DNA from 2 places in the Corynebacterium occultum genome. Region 2 is predicted to be linked to the other one. Evidence: predicted binding sites of a transcription regulator. Region 2 holds the regulator's gene; the other holds the start of a gene.

Region 1 (11,135 bases), 1.6 Mb from region 2:
TCCGCCGCGTGCGTCGAGAGGTCTCGGCGGCGGTGGCTGAGGGCACAACCCTGATCGTGCTCTCCGATCGAGAATCCGATGAGCGACTGGCCCCCATCCCCTCCCTCCTGCTGGTCTCTGCCGTCCACCAGCAGCTGGTCACCGAGAAAGTACGGACCCGCTGCTCCCTGATCATCGAGTGTGGTGATGCCCGTGAGGTGCATCATCTGGCCATGTTGATCAGCTTCGGGGCAGATGCCATCAACCCCTACATGGCCTTCGAGACCATCGATGAGCTGCGTATCAAGGGTCAGCTGGCGGGTCTGGACCTGGCTGCGGCCGGCGCCAACTATCTAAAGGCCGCCACCAATGGGGTACTCAAGATCATGTCCAAGATGGGCATCGCCGCCGTGGCCTCCTACCGGGGTGCTCAGCTCGCCGATGTCATCGGTCTTTCCCAGGAACTGCTGGACAGTTATTTCGGCGGCATCGCCGCACCCATCGGCGGAATCGGGCTGGCGGAGGTGGCCGCGGACGTCGCCAAGCGGCACCGCAGCGCTTTCCTGCCCCGCCCGGAGGAGCAGGCGCACCGCGAGCTGGACCTGGGTGGGGAGTACCGCTGGCGCCGGGAGGGCGAATTCCACCTCTTCAACCCGGAAACCATCTTCAAGCTGCAGCACGCCACCCGCAGCGGCCGGGAGGACATCTTCCGGGAGTACACCGCAGCCATTGATTCCCAGTCCGAGCGACTGGGCACCCTGCGCGGACTCTTCGAGTTCGCCCCGGAGCTCCCACCCGTGCCGATCGAGGAGGTCGAGGAGGTCGCGGACATCGTCAAGCGCTTCTCGACGGGCGCGATGAGCTACGGATCCATCTCCGCCGAGGCCCACGAGGTCCTGGCGATCGCCATGAACCACCTGGGTGGGATGTCCAACTCCGGCGAGGGCGGGGAGGATACCGCACGCTTCGAACCCGAAGCGAACGGGGATTGGAAACGCTCCGCCATCAAACAGGTCGCCTCAGGAAGATTCGGCGTGACCAGCCATTACCTCAATAACTGCACCGACATTCAGATCAAGATGGCCCAGGGTGCCAAGCCCGGTGAGGGAGGTCAGCTGCCGCCGGACAAGGTCTACCCGTGGATCGCCAAGGTGCGGATCACCACCCCGGGCGTGGGCCTGATCTCCCCGCCGCCGCACCACGACATCTACTCCATCGAGGACCTCGCCCAGCTGATCCACGACCTCAAGTGCGCGAACCCCGATGCCAGGATTCACGTGAAACTTGTCGCCGAACAGGGCGTGGGCACGGTCGCCGCAGGTGTGGCCAAGGCCCATGCGGATGTCATCCTCATCTCCGGGCATGATGGCGGCACCGGTGCCTCCCCGTTGACCTCGCTGAAGCACGCCGGTGGCCCCTGGGAACTCGGGCTGGCCGAAACTCAGCAGACCTTGCTGCTCAACGGATTGCGGGACCGCGTCCGCCTTCAGACTGACGGCCAGCTCAAGACCGGCCGGGACGTCATCATCGCCGCCCTGCTAGGTGCCGAGGAATTCGGTTTCGCCACCGCACCCCTGGTGGTGGAAGGTTGCGTCATGATGCGGGTCTGCCACCTGGACACCTGCCCTGTGGGCATCGCCACCCAGAACCCCAAGCTGCGGGAAAGATTCACCGGAAAAGCTGAGCACGTGATCAACTTCTTCACCTTCCTCGCCCAGGAAGTCCGTGAATACCTCGCCCAGCTGGGTTTCCGCACTTTGGATGAGGCCATCGGGCAGGCCCAGGTGTTGCGACAGTGCAGGGATCTGGACGTCGGCCGGGCAGCCAAGCTCAACCTCAGCCCCATCTTCCACCGGCCCAACAGCAACTTCCCCGGGCAGCAGATCCGGCATGCGATCCCTCAGGACCACAGTCTGGACAAGTCCCTGGACAATAAACTGATCGCGGACACCAGGGAAATCATCACCGCTGCAGCCACCTGGGCCTCTGGGAATGCGCATACCCCCGGTGTCCCGGGTGGGTCGGGCCCCCGGCTCTCCTTGAACTACCCGCTGAGCAATATCAACCGGTCCGTGGGCACCATGCTCGGCTCCCGCATCACCCGCGCCACAGGTGCCCAGGGACTGCCCGAGGGCACCATCACCCTCAACTTTCGGGGTGCCGCCGGCAACTCCTTCGGGGCCTTCATCCCCGCCGGACTCACCCTCAACCTCCACGGTGATGCCAATGACTACGTGGGCAAGGGGCTCTCCGGCGGGCGGATCACCATCCGCCCCGACGGAAAGGAAGCTGAGCGGCAGGGTAGCCAGCCGCAGATCATCGCCGGCAATGTCATCGCCTATGGTGCCACCTCCGGTGAACTCTTCATCCGGGGTGAGGTGGGGGAGCGCTTCTGCGTGCGAAACTCCGGTGCCACCGCCGTGGTGGAGGGCATCGGCAACCACGGTTGTGAATACATGACCGGCGGCAGAGTAGTGGTGCTCGGTGAGGTGGGCACGAACTTCGGTGCCGGCATGTCCGGCGGCATCGCCTACCTTCCCCGTTCCGCTGACCTGCCGGGAAGGGTCAACCCCGAGCTGGTCGACATTGAGGAGCTCAACCCTGCCGATGTGGAATGGGTCGAAGAGACCATCGCCCGCCACATCCGCCTGACCGGCTCCCGGACTCCCTTCCGTGCCGCCGACCTGCTCAAAATCATGCCGCGGGACTACCGCCGCGTGACACTCGAATTCAACACCAGCCCCGCAATCAGAGAGGCAGTGAACTGATGGCCGACCCACATGGATTCCTCACCTACCCCCGACGCGAACCCACCCACAAGCCGGTCCCGCTGCGTCTGTTGAGCTTCGGCGAAGTCTATGAAAATTTCGGTGAAGACCAGCTCAAGCAGCAGGCCGCGCGCTGCATGGACTGCGGTGTGCCCTTCTGTCACCAGGGCTGCCCGCTCGGCAATATCATCCCCGAATGGAATGATCTGGTGCGGCAGAACCGCTGGCAGGAAGCCCTGGAAAGACTCCACGCCACCAATAACTTCCCCGAATTCACCGGCCGACTCTGCCCCGCCCCCTGCGAAGGTGCCTGCGTACTCGCCATCAATGATGATGCGGTGAGCATCAAGAACATCGAGCTGGAGATCATCGAACACGGCTTTCAGGAAGGCTGGATCACCCCGATCCGACCCAGCATGGACACCGGACAGAGCGTCGCCGTCATCGGCTCCGGCGCCGCGGGTCTGGCTGCCGCTCAACAGCTGACCCGCGCCGGTCACCGCGTCACCGTCTTCGAACGTGATGACCGCCTCGGTGGGCTGATGCGTTATGGCGTGCCGGAGTACAAGATGGAGAACCGCTGGATTGACCGCCGTCTGGAACAGATGCGTGCCGAGGGCACGAACTTCCGCACCTCCTTCGCTCCCACCCTGGCTGACCTGGCCGGATTCTCCGCAGTGGTGCTGGCCACCGGCACCCCGGTACCGCGCCCCCTGGATGTACCGGGCCGCGAACTCGCTGGCATCTACCCGGCCATGGAATACCTCACCGCCCAGAACAAATCCAACGAGGGTGACAGTCCCCGCTCGCTTATCGACGCCCGCGGCAAGAAGGTCATCATCATCGGTGGCGGTGACACCGGCACGGACTGCTTCGGCACTGCGCTGCGCCAGGGCGCAGCCTCAGTCACCCAGGTGGACATCCGTCCTGAGGCTCCGGCAACCCGCTCCCCGAAAACCCCCTGGCCGATGTTCCCCCTGATCAAGCGGGTGGCCACCGCTCATGAGGAAGGGGAGTACCGCATCAGCGGTGATGAATCTGCCGCCGAGATCGAGGCTCTGGGGCTGGCCACCCGCATGCCCGGTGAACCCCTCGGCCAGCGACTCTTCAACGCTGGCTCAATGGCCTTTAACGGGGTGGATGGACAGGTGAGTTCCCTGCAGTGCGTGGATATCGAGGTCATTGAGGGAAAGCGTGTGCCGGTACCGGGAACTGATTTCCACCTCGAAGCAGATCTGGTGTTTATCGCTCTGGGGTTTAGTGGTGCGGAAAGAAGTGGGCTCTTCAGTGAACTGGGTCTGCAGGCGGATTCCCGTGGTCGGATCAGCCGGGGCAGCGAATACCGGGCCCAGGCTTCACCCCGCTTCCCGGGTTTCGAGGCCCCCATCTACATCGCCGGGGACAATGGTCGTGGTCAGTCCCTCATCGTCTGGGCCATTGCAGAGGGCCGTGCTGCTGCGGCGGCTGTGGACCGCGATCTGATGGGGGAGAGTGCCTTGCCGGTCGCGGTGCGCCCTGAAGATAAGCCCCTGGCGGTTTAACACGGGCGTATTAGAAGGCATTTCGATAGGTCAGGGAGCTGAGGTGGTTCAGGCTTCCTGATCTTTACTGCGGAGTCTTGATTCGAATGTGTATGTGCGTGAGTCCTGCCGAACGGGTGCCCCTTCAGATCAGCGCCGCACATGGTCTTATGTAGTTGAACCACCCCCAGGGTGGTGGGCATGCCCTGCCCGTGTCCCAGCTTCGATATCGAACACGCATTCCATGCACGAGCCTGCCCAGGAACACCTATGCACACCACCCCACACCCCTACTACCGCCACACCGACCCCGCCGCCTGTTGGACCACCCACCGCAACCGCCAGGACCTCACCTTCTGGACAAGTGTCACCCCAGACGACGACGCCGATATCGACACCACCACCTCCCACCTCGCCGCCCGCACCTCCTTGAGCACAACCACCACACTGACCTGGCTGTCGATCGTCCAACTCCTGCGCCACTACCCGGTGCTGGCTGCCCACAACCACGACCTCGGCCTGCTCGACCACCCCAGGCTGCGCGCCATCGAACACGCCCTGATCGCCGTGGACGACCCCGACATCATCACCGAGGTCGATAAGCACCTCACCACCTTCCTCACCCCCACCAAAGCCGCGGAAGCCCTCCCGGGGCCGACAACCATCCGCCGGTTCCTTACGCCTCCTCCTCATAGAACACGACACCCGGCCGCCGAACACGACACCCACCCAAGAGCCCTGGGCATCCACTTCCGCACCACCGGCACCGGACACACCCAGATCCAGGCGGTGCTCGCCGCCGATGACGCCCTGGACATCCACACCATCCTGCGGGCCACCGCCACCGCCGAAGACACCACCCTGCATGACGCCCTGCTGGGGCTGCTCCGCGGGACGATGCACAACCCGAAGGTGGTGTACAACCTCTACGGACCAGACGGTGACACCCCGACCTATCTGGCAGGAGCCGGCTACCTCGATGACCGCCAGGCCCGACGCTGGGCCGAACGGATCACCCACACCCGCACCATGGACCCCCCCGCCCACACCACCACCCTGACCTACCGACCCACCGAGGAAATCATCCGGGCCGTGAAAGGCAGGGACGGGACCTGTCGGGGGCCGGAGGACTGCGGGATCGATGCCGAGGCCTGCGATGTTGATCATGTGCTCAACCACACCGACGGGGGTCCCACCACCCCTAGTAACCTGCAGTGTCTGTGTCGCAGGCATCACCTGAGGAAAACCCGTGGGGACCTGAACCTGGTGATGGATGCGCAGGGGGTGTGGAGCTGGACCTATCCGGATGGTGATGTGGTGGTCACCCACCCGCGGGGGCCTTTGTCTCGGCCGGGCACACTGTTTGCGCAGTCGTTTATGCAGCGTCGTGCCCAACGGGTCAACAAACGCCGTACCCGCCCCGACCCCGGAGGAGACAACCCGGGAGGAGGAACCACCCTTCTAAACAATCCCCACAACGGCCAAAGCCCACCACGGGCCGTGGTGGGCAGGGGGGCGTCGATAAGCAGGGTTTAGGCGGCGGCCCCATGTGAGGAACGGAAGCCACGTAAACGCAGGGAGTTGAGGACCACGAACACACTGGAAAAAGCCATCGCGACCCCGGCGAGCATCGGGTTGAGCAGGCCGAGCGCAGCTACCGGGATCAGGGCGACGTTATAGGCGAAGGCCCAGAAGAGGTTGCCCCGGATGATGCCTAGGGTGCGGCGGGAAAGACGGATCGCATCCACCGTGGAGCGGAGGTCATTGTTCATCAGGGTGATGTCGGAGGCTTCGATGGCGACGTCGGTGCCGGCACCCATCGCCAGGCCCAGGTCTGCTTGGGCAAGTGCTGCGGCATCATTGACGCCATCGCCGACCATGGCGACATTCTTGCCCTGGGCCTGCAGCTTTTCGATCTGGGCGACCTTCTCCTCCGGCATGACCTCGGCGATCACATGCTCCGGGTCGATGCCGACTTCAGCCGCAACCGCTCGGGCGGCACCGGCATTATCACCGGTCAGCAGCATCGGGGTCAGCCCCAGTTCCTTCAATCCTGCGACGGCTTCGGCGGAGGTTTTCTTGACGGTGTCACGAATGGTTATCACTCCGGCATTTTTGTCCTCGATCTGGATGACCACCGGGGTGCCGCCCTGTTCCTGAGCCGCATCGAAGGCGTGCTGCAGGGTGGGTTCCAGGGATCCCGCAGGGCGGCCGATGGTCACAGTCTGGCCCTCGACGGTGCCGCTGACACCCTGGCCGGCGGTGTTGTTGAAGGCGCTGACCTCAGGTACGGGGACGGAGCGTTCCGCCTCCCGGACGATGGCCTGGGCGATGGGGTGCTCGGAGGCGGACTCAACTGCGGCAGCCTTGGCCAGCACCTCTTCCTCCTCGAAACCGGGTGCTGCGGTGATCTCACTGACGGACATGGCGCCGGAGGTGACGGTACCGGTCTTGTCCATGACGATGGTGTCCACCTTCTTGGTGGATTCCAGGATCTCCGGGCCTTTGATCAGCAGACCCATCTGCGCACCCCTGCCAGTTCCGACCAGCAGTGCGGTGGGGGTGGCCAGGCCCAGGGCGCAGGGGCAGGCGATGATCAGCACGGCGACCGCAGCGGTGAAGGCAGGTGCCAGGCCAGCATCGGTGAAGAAGATATGTGCCAGCAGGGTCAGGATGGAGATACCGATGACGGTGGGCACAAAAATCTGGGAGATCTGGTCCACCAGGCGCTGTACCGGGGCCTTCTTGGACTGGGCATCAGTGACCAGGCGTGCCATCTGGGACAGCGTGGTGTCTGCGCCGACACGGGTGACTTCGACCAGTAGGCGGCCGGAGGTGTTCAGGGTGGCGCCGGTGACCTTGGAACCCTTGCTCACCTCAACGGGAACGGATTCACCGGTGAGCATGGATTCATCCACGGCGGAGGACCCTTCGGTGACTGTGCCGTCGGTGGCGATCTTCTCTCCGGGGCGGGTGATGAAGATATCACCCACCTTGAGTCGACTGACCGGGACATGGACCTCGGCACCATCCCGGAGGACTGCGGCGTCCTTGGCTCCCATATCCAGCAGTGTGCGCAGCGCCTCTGAGGACTGCCCCTTGGCCCGGGTTTCGAACCAGCGGCCCAGCAGCAGGAAAGCGATGACCACGGCGACGGTTTCGAGGTAGATCTCATCCATCGTCGAGGCGGAGGGCAACAGATGCATCTCCATCTTCATGCCCGGCATGCCGGCATTGCCGATGAACAACGCCCAGAGTGACCAGAGGTAGGCGGCGGTGGTTCCCAGAGATACCAGGGTGTCCATGGTGAAGGAACCGTGGCGCAGATTGACCAGGGTGGCCCGGTGGAAGGGGGCGCCACCCCAGAAGTAGACCGGGGTGGTCATGGTCAGCACGGCCCACTGCCAATTGTTGAACTGCAGGGCTGGAACCATGCTGAGCAACATGATCGGGACGGCCAGCAGGGCGGAGACGATCAGGCGGTGCTTCAGATCGGCGGCTTCGGCTTCGCGGGCGGCATCGATCTGACTCTGGCCACCGGCCATCAGGTTCTCTCCGGGGCCCGGGGATTCTTCGGTGGTGTCGGTCTTCATTGCGAAGGCGTCATAACCGGTGTTCCGGATGGTTTCGATGAGCTGCCCAGTGTCGACCTTGGTGGGGTCATATTTCACTGACGCGGACTCTGTGGCGAAGTTGACGCTGGCCTCGACTCCCTCGACCTTGTTGAGCTTTCTTTCGACGCGGGAGGAGCAGGAGGTGCAGGTCATGCCGGTGACACCAAGATCAACCTGGAGCAACTCAAGTGGTGCCTGAGTCTGGGGCATGGGTTATCAGTCCTCTTTATTGAGCATATGGGGGGTGTGGGCCCTTCGAGTTTGGCGCACCATCAGCCTCAACTTTATACCCCATGGGGGTATCTGGCAAGGGTGGGAAAACGGAACCCCGGCCCGATCCCCATTGCGGGGGTCGGGCCGGGGCGGTGTGGGTGCCAGGTAGTGCTTAGGCGTTCGGCATCAGCACGCCGTCCAGGACGTGGATGACGCCATTGGAGGCGGCAATATCGGTGTCCACGACATTGACGCGGTTGCCGGCGGCGTCGATCAGGGCGACGTTCTCACCCTCGACCTCGACGGTCAGATCGGAGCCCTGGATGGTTTCGACGGTCTGGCCGTCCAGCTCCAGAACGTCTGCGGCCATCACCTCGCCGGAGACGACGTGGTACTGCAGGATCTGGGAGAGGTCCCCGGTGGGATCTGCCAGCAGCTCGTCCAGTGTGCCTTCCGGCAGTGCATCAAAGGCCTCGTCGGTCGGGGCGAAGACAGTGAACGGCCCCGGGCCCTTGAGGGTCTCGACCAGGTCCGCAGCCTCGAGAGCGGTGGCCAGGGTGGTGAAGCTGCCAGCGGCGACGGCCGTGTCGACGATGTCGGTGCTCGCCTCGGGAGCTTCGGTGGTGGCCTCCTCGGTCGCCGTCTCTTCGGTGGTGGTCTCTTCCATAGTTGCCGTGGTGGTGGTGCCGGCGTCCTCGTCGGTGGCGCAGGCGCCGAGAGCGAGGGCGAGGCTGACGGCTCCGGAGAGGGCAATGATGCGCTTCATGGAAAACCTTTCGTAGGGGTGTACTGCTTTTGAATCTGTCACATTTTTCACTTCAGAACTAGTTAGATTTTCTAAAAGTATCCGAATAGTTACAAGTTCCCAGGCAAAAAATTTGCCTCCCAGTGGCCTTTGGGATCGGCCTGGGGGCTGAAAAACCAGCTCAGGGGCCCGTGGCGACATGATTTTGGATCGGCACATCACCCCCGAAAAGGGCTGTCGCAATAGATTTATTGAATATATTTTTCATAAATAAATAGTGTTCCCTCTTGTTTTCGAGGTTTTTTCTCTGCCTGATCCCGCCTGATAATGCCGGAACAGGTTGCCAGGCTGGAAGAACAAAAAGGGAGGCGGACCCCACAGCGGGGTCCGCCTCCCTCGGGCCACCGGGGGCCGTCGATAAGCGAAGCTAGTCGATCATCATCTCGCCCGGGTCCCAGAACCCGGAGCGGTTGATCTCCTCATAGTCGATCTGGGCATCAGCCGGGACCTCACCCTGGGAGTTCTGTCGGCGCTCGTAGATCTCGATGGATCCCCAGTCGCGGTGCCAGTCATTGCGGGTGTAGCTGGGCAGCTCATAGGAGGAGTTCACGGCCTCCGAGGTGCCCATCACACCACCACCGGCGTAGTCCTGGAAGGGGGTCAGCGTGACCTTACCGGCATGATCCGGGGAGATCCGGTACTCCGGGATCTCGGCCACACCGGCGAAGTGGTCGAAGGTGCGCTGGCAGGGGAACTGCAGGGCGACGGACCAGTCCAGCAGACCCGGCTTCTCGGAACCGACGACCTCATTGAGAGAAGCTAGTTCCGGCACGCGCGGCGGGGTGAAGGCCAGCCACTGATCCGGGTCCAGGCTCGGGTCGGCGGCGACGATCCGCACCACATTCGCCTCCTCCGGCAGGTTTTCCAGAGGCAGACGCAGGTTGCGCCAGGAGGGGGTTGGGCCGATGTCAAGCATCTCCATCTCACCTTGGTTGCTGACCTGTCCATTGGTGCCCATGGTGCCGTACTCCAGGAGCAGCTCCTGGCCGTCCTGCTTCACACCATTGATGTCATGGTGCTCAATACGGCCGGCGGCGGACACCACGATCAGGGGTGCATTCTCGGAAGCGGCGGGCAGCTCATACCAGGTACTGCTCAGTTCGGCGGGCTGCTGCGCACCCTGGCGCCAGGAACCCATGACCGGGACCTCGGCAGGATCCAGGGCGAAGGGCAGGCGGGCAGTGGAACCATTGACACCCTCGGTGGCGCGGACACCACCGGTGGTGCCGGTCTCCTGTCCGGTGGCCTCCTCACTGCCGCCATCGGAATCCACCGAGTCGGAGATCGCACTGGTCGAGGAGACGGACACCCCTTCAGCATTGATGGTCGGCGGGATACCATTCGGATCGAAACCGCGGTGATCCTCACTTTCCAGGGATTCTCCGAAGTCAGAACCATCGGCCACCCGGAGGAAAGAATCATTGGTGTTGGTTTCCATCATGGCATCGGAGGCCAGGCTGCACCGGTCTCCGGCCAGGGAGCGGAAGTTACCCAGGCCCACGGAGTAGGCCGGGTACTGGTCCACAAAACCCTTGGTCAGGGAGACCAGGGAGAAGATGGTGATCAATGCGGTGGACACCGCCACGGGGGCGGCAGCCACTCCGACCCAACGCTTGCGCTTGGCCTGTTCCTCAGCAGCCAAGGCCGCGGATTCACCCCGGGCCTCGGCTCGGTCGGCCCGGACATCAGAGACGAAGGACTGGATCACGCCGACCAGCAGCACCAGCAGGGCGAGGAACAGCACTACGGTGGAGGACTCGATGCCCTTGAGCTGGACGGTCTTGTCCCACCAGGGGACATTGAAACTGGAGATGTACCACCAGCCGTTGATACCGGCCAGGGAGATCGCCATGACGAAGAGCACCGCGCCGATCAGCAGGGTGCGGGCCCGACTGGAACGCAGCGCGATATAGCTCAGCGCCACCGCGCCCAGGGCGGCGAGGGCACCGGCGATACCGGCGTACACACCGAAGTGGTGGGTCCACTTCGTCGGGGTGAACATCATGAAGAACATGGCACCGAAGATGATCAGGACCAACCGCAGGGCGGGGCCCTTCGCGGAGCCAGGCACGCGGCCCTTACGCAGCATGGTCGCCAACACCACGATCAGGGTGAAGAACATGATCAGCATGGCGAAACGACGGGTCAGGGAGCCATCCACCGTGGGCTGCATGAGGGTCTCATAACGGACCCATTCCTCATACCAGTTGAGGGCGGGGCCCTTGGCGGAACGAAC
Region 2 (11,135 bases):
CCGGTGCTGACACCGTGATCTGTGATGGTGAGCTGACCCCCGGCCAGCTGGTGGCCCTGGAGAATGCGCTCAATACCAAGGTGATTGACCGCACCATGCTCATCCTGGACATCTTCGCCCAGCACGCCACCTCCAAGGAGGGCAAGGCGCAGGTTTCCCTGGCACAGATGGAGTACCTGATCACCCGGGTGCGTGGTTGGGGTACGAGCCTCTCCCGCCAGGCTGGTGGCCGGGCAGGTTCCAATGGTGGTGTCGGTCTGCGTGGTCCCGGTGAAACCAAGATCGAGACCGACCGTCGCCGCCTGCGTACCGACATGGCGAAGCTGCGCCGGGAACTGTCGGGGATGAAGACCGCGCGGGAGATCAAGCGTTCCCGCCGACGGGCTTCCACGATCCCCCAGATCGCGATCGCCGGTTACACCAACGCCGGCAAGTCTTCGCTGATCAACGCAATGACCAATGCCGGGGTTCTGGTTGAGGATGCGCTCTTCGCCACCCTGGACCCCACCACCCGCCGCGCTGAGCTGGCGGATGGCCGTTCGGTGGTCTTCACCGACACCGTCGGTTTTGTCCGTCACCTGCCCACCCAGCTGGTGGAGGCCTTCAAGTCGACACTGGAGGAGGTGCTGGGTGCCGATCTCATGCTGCATGTGGTGGACGGTTCCGACCCTTTCCCGCTGAAGCAGATCGAGGCCGTCAATAAGGTGGTCCTGGATGTGGTCCGCGAAACCGGAGAGGAGGCTCCGGCGGAGATCATCGTGGTCAACAAGATCGACCAGGCTGATCCACTCGCCCTGGCCGAGCTACGCCACGCCCTTGATGACGTGGTCTTCATCTCCGCCATGACGGGGGAGGGGATCCCGGAGCTCGAGGCCCGGATCGAGCTCTTCCTCAATTCGCTCGACGCCCACATCAGGGTGCTGCTCCCCTTCACCCGAGGTGAGCTGGTTTCCCGGCTCCACGAGTACGGCACCGTGCTCAGCGAGGAGTACACCACTGAAGGAACCCTGGTTGATGTGCGGCTGCCGCAGTCAATGGTCGGTGAGCTCAAGGAGTTCCTGGTGGAATTCCCGGAGGACACCGTAGCCGAGGAGGATACCGAGGCCGTGGCTGATCTTGAGGATCTCGGCGGGGCCACCGGCACTGAGAAGTAGCCGGGCCCCACTCTGTGGCCCTGCTTAATCGGCGGTATTCTCCCTGATTTCCCAAGTAGCTGCCCAGGGCGGATAATCGGGAGTCGTGAACACCTCCTTTGGCTGGACCGTCCACGGTGACGGCAAGAAGATCCTCCCGGGCGCTGTGGTTGCCCCGGAGGAGAGACTCAGTTGGCCCCGCACCATCGGCATCGGCATGCAGCATGTGGTGGCCATGTTCGGTGCCACCCTCCTGGTCCCCACCTTGACCGGTTTTCCGGTAAATACTACTTTGCTGTTCTCCGGGCTCGGCACCATCATCTTCCTGCTCATCACCCGGAATCGCCTGCCCTCCTACCTGGGCAGCTCCTTCGCCTTCATCGCCCCACTCTCCGCCAGCCAGGCATATGGCATCGGAGCCCAGATCGGTGGCGTCCTCATCACCGGCCTGGCACTGGTCCTAGTCGGCATGATCGTCAAGATTCTGGGCCGGAAGGTCATTGATGCGGTGATGCCGCCAGCGGTGACCGGCGCGATCGTCGCCCTCATCGGCCTGAACCTGGCACCCACCGCCACCGCCAACTATGGGCAGCAGCCCCTGGTGGCCACGGTGACCATGGTGTCCATCCTGGTGCTCACGGTTGCCGGTCGGGGCATGATCTCCCGCCTGGCGATCCTGCTCGGGGTGATCATCGGCTGGGTGTTCGCCGCATTGAGCGGCAACCTCGGTGAGGACGTGGCACAAACCATCAGGGAGGCGGCCTGGATCGGGCTGCCCGAATTCCACACCCCCGAATTCCAGCTCTCCGCAATCCTGGTCACTCTCCCCGTGTTGGTGGTGCTGATCGCGGAGAATGTCGGTCATGTCAAGGCGGTCAGCGCAATGACCGGCCGTAACCTCGATGACCTGGCCGGTCCTGCCCTGATCGGCGATGGCCTGGCCACCACCCTCGCGGGTGGTTTCGGTGGTTCCGGTACCACCACCTACGCCGAGAACATCGGGGTGATGGCGGCAACCAAGGTGTATTCCACCGCCGCCTACTGGGTGGCTGCGATCACCGCCATCGCCTTGGCCTTCATCCCGAAGTTCGGTGCCCTGATCTTCACCATCCCCACCGGCGTGCTCGGCGGGGCCACCATCGTGCTCTACGGTCTGATCGGCCTGCTGGGGGTGCGCATCTGGATGGATGCCAAGGTCGATTTCAACAACCCGGTGAACCTCACCGCCGCGGCAGTCGCCCTGATCGCGGGTATCGGCAACCTGACTCTGACAGTGTTCGGGGTCACCCTGGAGGGCATCGCCTGGGGCTCAGTCGGCATCATCATCGGCTACCCGATTCTCAAGTGGCTCTACACCCATGTCGGAGAGGGCCGTCAGGCCAGCTACTGAAACCCTGCGTGAACATCTTCCCCGGACCCCTGGCAGGGCCGGGGATTTCTGCTGTGCCCCCAGGGGGGCGTCGATAAGCGCCGGAGTCAGGGGGTATCGAGTTCGCGCTCGATCATCCCCGCGATCTGGGCGACCGCCTCCCCGCTTTCGGAGGACACCAGCACTTCCTCACCGTGCTCAGCCCCCAGAGCCATGATCATCAGCGAGGAATCAGCCTCGGTGCGCTCTGCGGTGGGGTCACCGACCAACTCGAGGAAGACCTCCTCATCGAAGGTGGCGGCCGCCTCCGCCACCAGCGCAGCCGGCCGGGCATGCAGGCCGGCCTTGGAACCAACGGTCACAGTCTTGGAAAACACCGGGGCAATCCTTTTCCTTGAGGGGCAGAGGTCAAAAAGGGCGGCACCGCAAGGGGGGCACCACCGGGGAGACACCCAACTTATCCTAGAGCGGGAACCGGCACCCTGCCACGAACCGTCCGACTCGGCCAGAGACGTTTGATCAGGATCACCGTCAATGCGCCCACCAGGGAACCCACCCCCACCGCGAAGAGGAACGCCCACCAGGGGTCGATTGCGAAGAGCACCAGCACCCCGCCATGCGGTGCCTGGGAACCCACCCCCAGAGCCATACACAGGCCACCGGCGACCGCTCCGCCCAGTGACACCGAGGGGATCACCCGCAGCGGATCCGAAGCTGCGAAAGGAATCGCCCCCTCGGTGATGAAACTCAGGCCCAGCACCCAGGCTGATTTCCCGTTCTCCCGATCCACGGCGGTAAACAGATGCCGCTGCAGCAGGGTGGCGAGAGACATCGCGATGGGGGGAACCATACCGCCGGCCATCACCGCGGCCATCACCGTGGTGGAAGCCGGATCACCGGTGGAGAGCCCGGCGGTGGCGAAGAGAAAAGCCGCCTTATTCAGCGGTCCACCCAGATCCACACACATCATCAGGCCCAGTAGAGCACCGAAAACCAACGCCGAGGAACCATCCAACAACCCCAGCCAGTTGTTCAACATGTCCATCACATGACCCAGGGGGCGGCCCAGCAGCAGAAACATCGCCAACCCCACCGCGAGGGTACCGATGAGCGGGATGATCACCACCGGCATCAGGGACACCACCAACCGGGGTGGCTTCCACGCCCCGAGCATGGCAGCCACCACACCCGCCAGAATTCCGGTAACCAGAGCCCCGATGAAACCTGCCCCGACATAGAGGGAGACGGCACCCCCGACAAAACCTGGGGCGATGCCGGGTCTGCCCGCCAGACCGAAAGCGATGAAACCCGAGAGCGCAGGAACAATCAGCTGCATTGCGAAAGATCCGGTGCCGTAAAGGATCGCACCCAGATACACCGGCCACCCCGAACGCTCCCGGAAATCCATCTGCCCATCCTGGAGAAAAGGATCCATCAGGTTGATGGGTGATTGATTGGCTATCATCTGAGGCCAGATGTTCGGGATCTGGGGGCCGGCGAGCAACAACCCCAAGGCGATCAGGAGACCACCGGCGGCGACGAATGGCACCATATAAGCCACCCCGGTCATCATCGCCTGTCGTACCCGACGGCCCCAGCCCAACAGGAAACTGGCCGGACCCTCCCGGAAGGAAAGAGACCTTTCCCTGGTGGAATCCACCTCAACAGCATTTCCCCCGGCATTGTCCCCGGCGGGCACCCTGGAAGTGTTCGGGTTCTCGAAGGCCGCGATCGCCTCCTCCAGCACCACCTCCGGCTCATTGATCACCCGCCGCACCCCACATTCGATGAAGGGCTTACCGGCGAAACGTTCCCGACCAACCACCGCGATATCAGCCGCGAAGATCACCACCTCGGCCCGGCTGACCACCGCCGGATCCAACTGCACCGGGGAAGCGGAACCCTGTGACTCCACCATCAGCCGCACATCGGGACGCGCGGCAGCAGTCTGCAGCAACCGGTCCGCAGCCATATAGGTCTGGGCGATACCGGTGGGACAGGCCGTGACGGCCAACACCTTCAGCGCAGACTCATCGGCATCGGTGGGGCGTGGCAGAACCGCCGCCGGTTTAGGGCGGGCGGTGACGACCCCCTGGGGAATACCCGGGGAGGTGACCTCAGCCGTGGTCTTCTCCGCCGTCCACCCTTCAGCCACCGGTTGGCTGGCCCCGGGAACACCCCCGGCGACCTCCGGCACAGTGTCACCTGGGGGAGAGATGACCTGGTTGATCACCGCCACAGCAGTGTCAGCATCAGCAGCGCTGCGCAGCGATTCCAGGAAAGCCGGACGCAACAACGCACGAGCCAGCTTGGAGAGCAACCTCAGGTGAAATTTTCCGGCAGCGGTGGGAACCGCAATCAAAAACACCAGATCGGCCGCCCCATCCGGACCGCCGAAATCCACCGGCCGGGACAACCGGGCAAACACCAGCGAAGGGGTGCTAACCGCATCGCTGCGGGCATGAGGGATGGCGACCCGCCCCGCAAAACCGGTGGGGGACTTCCCCTCCCGGGCGAGAACCGCGGCGCTCAACACAGCCGCCGAAGAAACCCGCCCCTCAACCTCCAGCAACTGCGAGAGTTCCGAGATCACCGACGCTGAGGAATCCCCCAGCGCGGCATCCAATAACACCAGACCAGTAGGAAGGATAGACTCTGACTTCGAATTCACCACCCCATTAAAGCTGGGAAAACAAAATTTCGGGAGTGGTGTACCTCCGTTAGGGAAAGTTCAGGGGTATCTGAGGGTGATCCCTTCTCAGGGCAGGCGGGTAACGGTCACTCTCGTAGGTTGCAGATGCCCCGGGGAAGGCATGACCGTACCGGGCAGCTCCACCGCCGCCCGACCATAGGCCACCGCCTGGCCCAGACACTGTTCCGGGGACATCCCGCGGACACGGCCCAGCAGATAACCACCCAAGAGTGCGTCCCCGGCACCCACCGTGGAAACCGGGCGCATCTCAGGCCCGGTGGCATACCAGAGCCCTTCCGGACACAACAGCAGCGCACCCGCCGGACCCAGGGTGACCAGCACCTCAGGGATGCCCTGCTCATTCAACTGCCGGGCGGCACGGATCACCGGCGCCAGATTTCCCTGCTCCGCCTGCTGCTCCCAATGCCGACCATCAGTGCCCAATAACTGCCCCAGCTCCAGGGCATTGGGTTTGATCAGATCAGGGGCGGCATCAGCCACATTAGCCACCACCTCGCGGAGTGGCCCCTCAGAGGTGTCGACCACGATCTTCAACTCCGGACGCAGAGAACGCACCGTCCGGATCAGCTGGGAATACCAGTCCACCGGCACCCCCGGCGGCAGGGACCCGGCCATCACCAACCACTGAGCCTGGCAGGAATGGTTGAGCAGCTTCTCCGTCAGCTCAATCTGGGCCCGGGCACTCAAGGTCGCGCCGGGGCCGTTGAGTTTGGTGGTGGTGCCATCAGGTTCGGTGACGGTGGTGTTGATCCGTACCAGTTCCTCAATCTCCACCCGGGAGAAGGGAAGCCCACTCCGGTTGATCAGCGGTAGGAGGGGATCATCGGCGCGGGCGGGAAGAATTGCCAGGGTGGGGTGTCCTGCCAGGTGGAGGGAATGGGCGACATTGATGCCCTTCCCACCGGGGGCCCGACGGCTGGCGACCAGACGCTGCACCTCCCCGCGCTGTAGTGGAGCGGAGAGTTCCAGGGATCGGTCGATGCTCGGGTTGGGGGTGAAGGTCAGGATCATGACGGTCTCCCGGAGAGTGAGTGGGTGTTGACTGAGCTGGATCCGGGGAGAGGCATCAGTGCGGATCAATGGCATTTTCCTTCGTTACTTGCCTGACAAGCGGAAGGCATACGGCAGTGATCGGCGCTGACCGCGACTACTATCCGGAGCATGGAGCCCAATCCCCGAAATAGTGTGGACCTTAATCCCTCAGGTATTAAAGTTCAGGGTACCGCCTGTGTATCCGGGATCGTCTACGGCCCCGTCCGCTGGGCCCATCACCGGCCCGACCTGCCGGTATCCGGGGAACTGATTCCCGAGGATGAACGGCAGACCGAATACGAGCGTCTTTTGGCCGCTGTCGATACCGTCGCCAGGCGCTTCAGAGAGCGTGCCGACGCCACGGGGGGAGAGGCCGCTGAGGTGCTGCGCGCCAATGCGGTGATGGCGGCGGATCCCGCCTGGTCAAAGAACGCGAAGAAGGCGATCAGCGCCGGTCACCCTGCGGATGTGGCGGCAGTCCGGGCAACTGCGAAGTTCAGCGGCATGTTTGCCTCCCTGGGTGGGGTGATGGCTGAGCGGATCACCGATCTGGAGGATCTTCGGGACCGCATTATCGCGGAGATCCGAGGCGAGCCGGAACCCGGTCTGCCTTCAATTTCGGAGCCGGTGGTGCTCCTGGCCGAGGATCTCTCTCCAGCGGATACGGCAACCCTGGAACCTGCCAAGGTACTGGCCCTAGTGACGATGCGGGGTGGGAAAACCAGCCATACCGCGATCATCGCCCGGCAGCTGGGGTTGCCCTGCATCGTCGGTGCGGGCAGGGAATTGTCCCGCTTCCAGGACGGCACCACAGTGCTTGTCGACGCCGATCAGGGGGTCCTGCACAGTGGGGTGGACCCCGAGGCCGCCCGGGCAGCGATGAGCGCCGCTGCTGAGCACACCCGGAGAATCACCCGGTGGGAAGGCCCCGCCCACACCACTGACGGTCACCGAATCAAACTTCTGGCCAGTGTGACCTCTGTGGCTTCGGCCCAGCAGGCGGCAGCCACCCAGGCTGAGGGGATCGGACTCTTCCGGACCGAGATCCCCTTCCTCAAGGCCCGCCGGGAACCCACGGTGGTGGAGCAGTCGCAGATCTATGCGGAAGTTTTGGCGGCCTTCCCTGGCCGGAAGGTGGTGTTCCGCACCTTTGATGCCGGTTCCGATAAACCCCTCGCCTTCCTGGATATGGCGGGGGAGGATAATCCCGCCCTGGGGGTCCGTGGCCTGAGAGTGGCTGAGGGGCATCCTTCTCAGCTGCAGAATCAATTAGATGCGATTTCCCTCGCTAGTGCAGAGAGCGGGGGACAGGTATCGGTGATGGCGCCGATGCTCACCACTGTCACAGAGGCGGAAAATTTCGCGATCCTCTGCCGAGAGCGGGGACTTTCCCCCGGGGCGATGATTGAGGTCCCGGCGGCAGCACTGATGGCGGATCTGATTCTGCCCCACCTGGATTTTGTTTCCATCGGCACCAATGACCTCACCCAGTATGTGATGGCAGCGGATCGGATGTCCCCAGAACTGGCAGAGCTGGCTGATCCCTGGCAACCTGCGGTACTGAGACTGATCCGGCATACCTGCCGGGAGGGGCAACGACTCGGCACCCCGGTGGGGGTGTGTGGGGAATCCGCAGCGGATACCTTATTGGCCTGCGTCCTGGCGGGGATGGGGGTCAGTTCCCTTTCCCCGGCGGCCGGGGCGCTTTCTGCGGTGGGGGAGCAGCTTTCCAGGGTCAGCATGGCGGCTTGCCAACGAGCAGCGGAAGCGGTGGTGCAGGCTGCAACGGCGCAGCAGGCCCGCGAGGTGGCGGCCCATCTGCTTGATGTCCCCGGGGCTCGATGATGTGTGGCCAGCGAGCGGAAGCCCCGCGCGGCTAACCGCCTGAAAGGCAGGGCTGGCCCGGGGCTCTTGAACAACCACAGGGGCGCCGGACTAAGCGGGGATCAGCTCAGTGAGCGATGATCACGTCAATCTCACGTTCCCGCAGGGCTTCGATGAAGGTTTCCGGAGCGCCCTCATCGGTGATCACCACGTCAATGTCATTGATGCCGGCGAAGCTGACCAGGTAGTCATTGCCCAGCTTCGTGGAGTCGCAGAGGACCACCACCTTGTGGGCATTGGTGACCATGGCTGCCTTGATGGCAGCTTCCTGAGGGTCTGCGGTGGAGAGACCATGATCCAGGGTCAGGGCATTAGTGCCGATGAAGGCGACATCGCCGCGCATCAGCGCCAAGGTGCGCAATGCGGTGTCACCCACCACGGCTTGCGTGATCGCCCGAACGCTGCCACCGAGCAGCTGCACCTCGGTCAGGCCTGCGTTGGCAAGGTTCAGGGCAGTGACCAGGCTATTGGTCACGATCGACCATTCCCGGGCGCGGGGTTGTTCGGTGATGAGGTTGGCCAGTGCCGTGACGGAGGTGCCGGCATCCAGGAAGATGCTGCCACCGACGGCGGGAAGCTGATCCAGTGCAGTGCGGGCGATCGCAGACTTTGCTGCGGAAGCGGAACGGAATCGGGTGTCCAGGCTGAATTCGGTGGTCTGGAAAGTCTGGCTGGCCACTGCCCCGCCGTGGACGCGGTGGACGATCCCCTCGCGATCAAGCACAGCCAGGTCACGACGGATAGTTTCGGCGGTTACTTCGAAGCGTTCTGCCAATTCGGTGACGTTGACACGCCCTTCAACAGCGGTCAACGAAGCGATCTGGCGACGGCGTTCCTCAGCGTACATCCAACTTCCTCGGTCCTTTAGGTCACACGGGCTTGAATCGATCCATTAGTTTCCGATTCTCCCACTTTCACCGGCAGTAGCAGGGGACCTGGCTCCGTCGCACCCCTCTCCGGGGTGAGGATAAACCTGGGCCCGGCACAAAAAATCATCTCTGAGCTGGTTAAATATCTAATTGGAAAATTTTTGGGTGGCAGACTCATGCGGGCATTTTCAGATGCCATCCGGGGGTGGGAAAGGGGATTGCCGACCCCTTGCTGGGGTCGCCCTAAAGCTTGCGCATCACCGAAACCACCTTGCCCATGATTTCGGCGTCATTGCCGGGGATCGGGGAGAAGGCGTCATTGTGGGGCAACAGCCAGACTCCGGTGGAGTCCTTGTGGAACTCCTTGACGGTGGCCTCGCCCTCGATGAGGGCTGCCACGAACTCCCCTTGTTCAGCCACCGGCTGGGAACGGACGACCACCCAGTCGCCGTCAAGGATGCCGGCATCGCGCATGGATTCCCCCACGACCTGGAGCATGTAGAGCTCACCTTCGCCGACGATCTCCACGGGTAACGGGAAATAGTCCGAGACATTTTGCTCGGCGAGGATCGGGTTGCCTGCCGCAATTGAACCGACCACCGGGATGTAGCTGGCGGAGCTGGCGTTGGCGGGGATCTCAGAGTCTGCTGTGGCCTTGGCGGATCTGTTGTTCCTGGGAATTTCGGTGCCGGGGAGATGGCGGACATCCACCGCACGTGGCTTGTTGGGGTCACGGCGCAGGTAGCCCTTCTTCTCCAGCTCCTTGAGCTGGTAGGCGACCGAGGAAGTGGACTGCAGGCCGGCGGCATCACCGATTTCCCGGATGCTCGGCGGGTAACCCCGCAGGACCACCGCATCCTGGATCACCTGAAGGATCCGGCGCTGACGGTCGGAGAGGTCCACCATCGGGTTCTTGCCGCTGGCGGCGGTCTTCGAAGATGTTGCCTTGGCTCTGGCGCGGGCCATGTCGAAAGCTCCTTAGGTTTGGACCTGCGATGGTCCGTGGTCGGCCGTTTCAGCTGGGGTACCTCGTGGCTACGAGGTGGGGTGTTCGAATCAGTTGGCCTTGATCTGGGCGAACGCTGCCCCATCTGCATTCGAATTTAACACGAATGTTCGAGAAAGGGGAGTCTTATTCTGGACAAGTGTTCGAGAGCGTGTTATAAATCGAACAGAAAAATGTATTCGAACACCTGAACTAAAGTTGTGGTGAAGTGGTGGGGCGGGTGCCTAAGATTTCCCATGAACGAAAGGATCCGATGATGAGCATCTCCCTTAACCGTGTTCAAACAGCGAAAATGAGCCCTTCCCTCAGCTCGGGAATTGTTCCTGCTGCAGCCGTGTGGGAGCCGAAAGAGGGGGTTCCGCACCTTTCGTCCGGGGTTGGGGTGCGGCGCCTTTCCCGCCAAAATCGAACAGGAGAACTAATCCCAGGTGAGCAGGTTTCCAAAAACCGGGACAAGCTCCCCAAGGTCCTGCAACTGGGGGAGGCCGCCCAGGCATACCTTGCGGGAGTGGCTTTCGGACTATTGCTGGTTCTCGGCCTGTTGTTGGGTGCCAGCCTGGAGGAACCGATGCCGACTTCGACCTTGCCGATCAGTGAAAGGTCGGTCTCGCTCGGTTGATCTGCACAGGGGTACGCTATGAAGTTGGTGCGTGCCAACCGCTTCCGCCCCGGCCGTCCTTGTAGAGAGGTTCTGAAACTCCCGTGTACTGCCCCTTCTGTCACCACGATCATTCCCGGGTGATCGACTCCCGCGTCATTGAGGCGGGTTCCGCCATCCGACGTCGCCGGGAGTGCAGCTCCTGCAAGGGTAGATTCACCACCATTGAAAAAGCTGTGCTGCTGGTGATCAAGCGTAATGGTGTCACCGAACCCTTCAGCCGCGACAAGGTCATCACCGGAGTTCGTCGTGCCTGCCAAGGTCGCGATGTCTCCGATGACGCCCTTAAACGGTTGGCACAGGAGGTTGAGGAGTCCGTCCGCGGGCACGGTAGTTCCCAGGTGCATGCTAATGAGATCGGCCTAGCCATCCTGGAACCGCTACGGGAGCTGGATGAAGTTGCCTACCTTCGTTTCGCTTCGGTCTACAAGTCTTTCGAGAGTGCCGAGGATTTCGAGTCTGAGATCCGGC

Evidence for each region. The regulator LexA, encoded in region 2, represses DNA repair genes until DNA is damaged. The targets are predictions, from matches to a motif close to CGAACANNTGTTCG.
Region 1: a site for LexA is predicted at 4,498-4,511, ahead of COCCU_RS01105 (HNH endonuclease signature motif containing protein). Genes of this name have one in related genera too.

The regions. Positions count from the first base shown of each region.
Region 1 covers NZ_CP046455.1:236,130-247,264, forward strand. The annotation lists gene gltB (glutamate synthase large subunit) at 1-2,747, shown strand, start outside; gene COCCU_RS01100 (glutamate synthase subunit beta) at 2,747-4,288, shown strand; gene COCCU_RS01105 (HNH endonuclease signature motif containing protein) at 4,538-5,803, shown strand; gene COCCU_RS01110 (heavy metal translocating P-type ATPase) at 5,800-8,091, opposite strand; gene COCCU_RS01115 (fasciclin domain-containing protein) at 8,267-8,860, opposite strand; gene COCCU_RS01120 (arabinosyltransferase domain-containing protein) at 9,267-11,135, opposite strand, start outside.
Region 2 covers NZ_CP046455.1:1,793,874-1,805,008, reverse strand. The annotation lists gene hflX (GTPase HflX) at 1-1,154, shown strand, start outside; gene COCCU_RS08410 (uracil-xanthine permease family protein) at 1,240-2,523, shown strand; gene COCCU_RS08405 (HPr family phosphocarrier protein) at 2,610-2,879, opposite strand; gene COCCU_RS08400 (PTS fructose transporter subunit IIABC) at 2,960-5,134, opposite strand; gene COCCU_RS08395 (1-phosphofructokinase family hexose kinase) at 5,261-6,226, opposite strand; gene ptsP (phosphoenolpyruvate--protein phosphotransferase) at 6,377-8,092, shown strand; gene COCCU_RS08385 (DeoR/GlpR family DNA-binding transcription regulator) at 8,199-8,978, opposite strand; gene lexA (transcriptional repressor LexA) at 9,244-9,906, opposite strand; gene COCCU_RS08375 (hypothetical protein) at 10,263-10,625, shown strand; gene nrdR (transcriptional regulator NrdR) at 10,709-11,135, shown strand, end outside.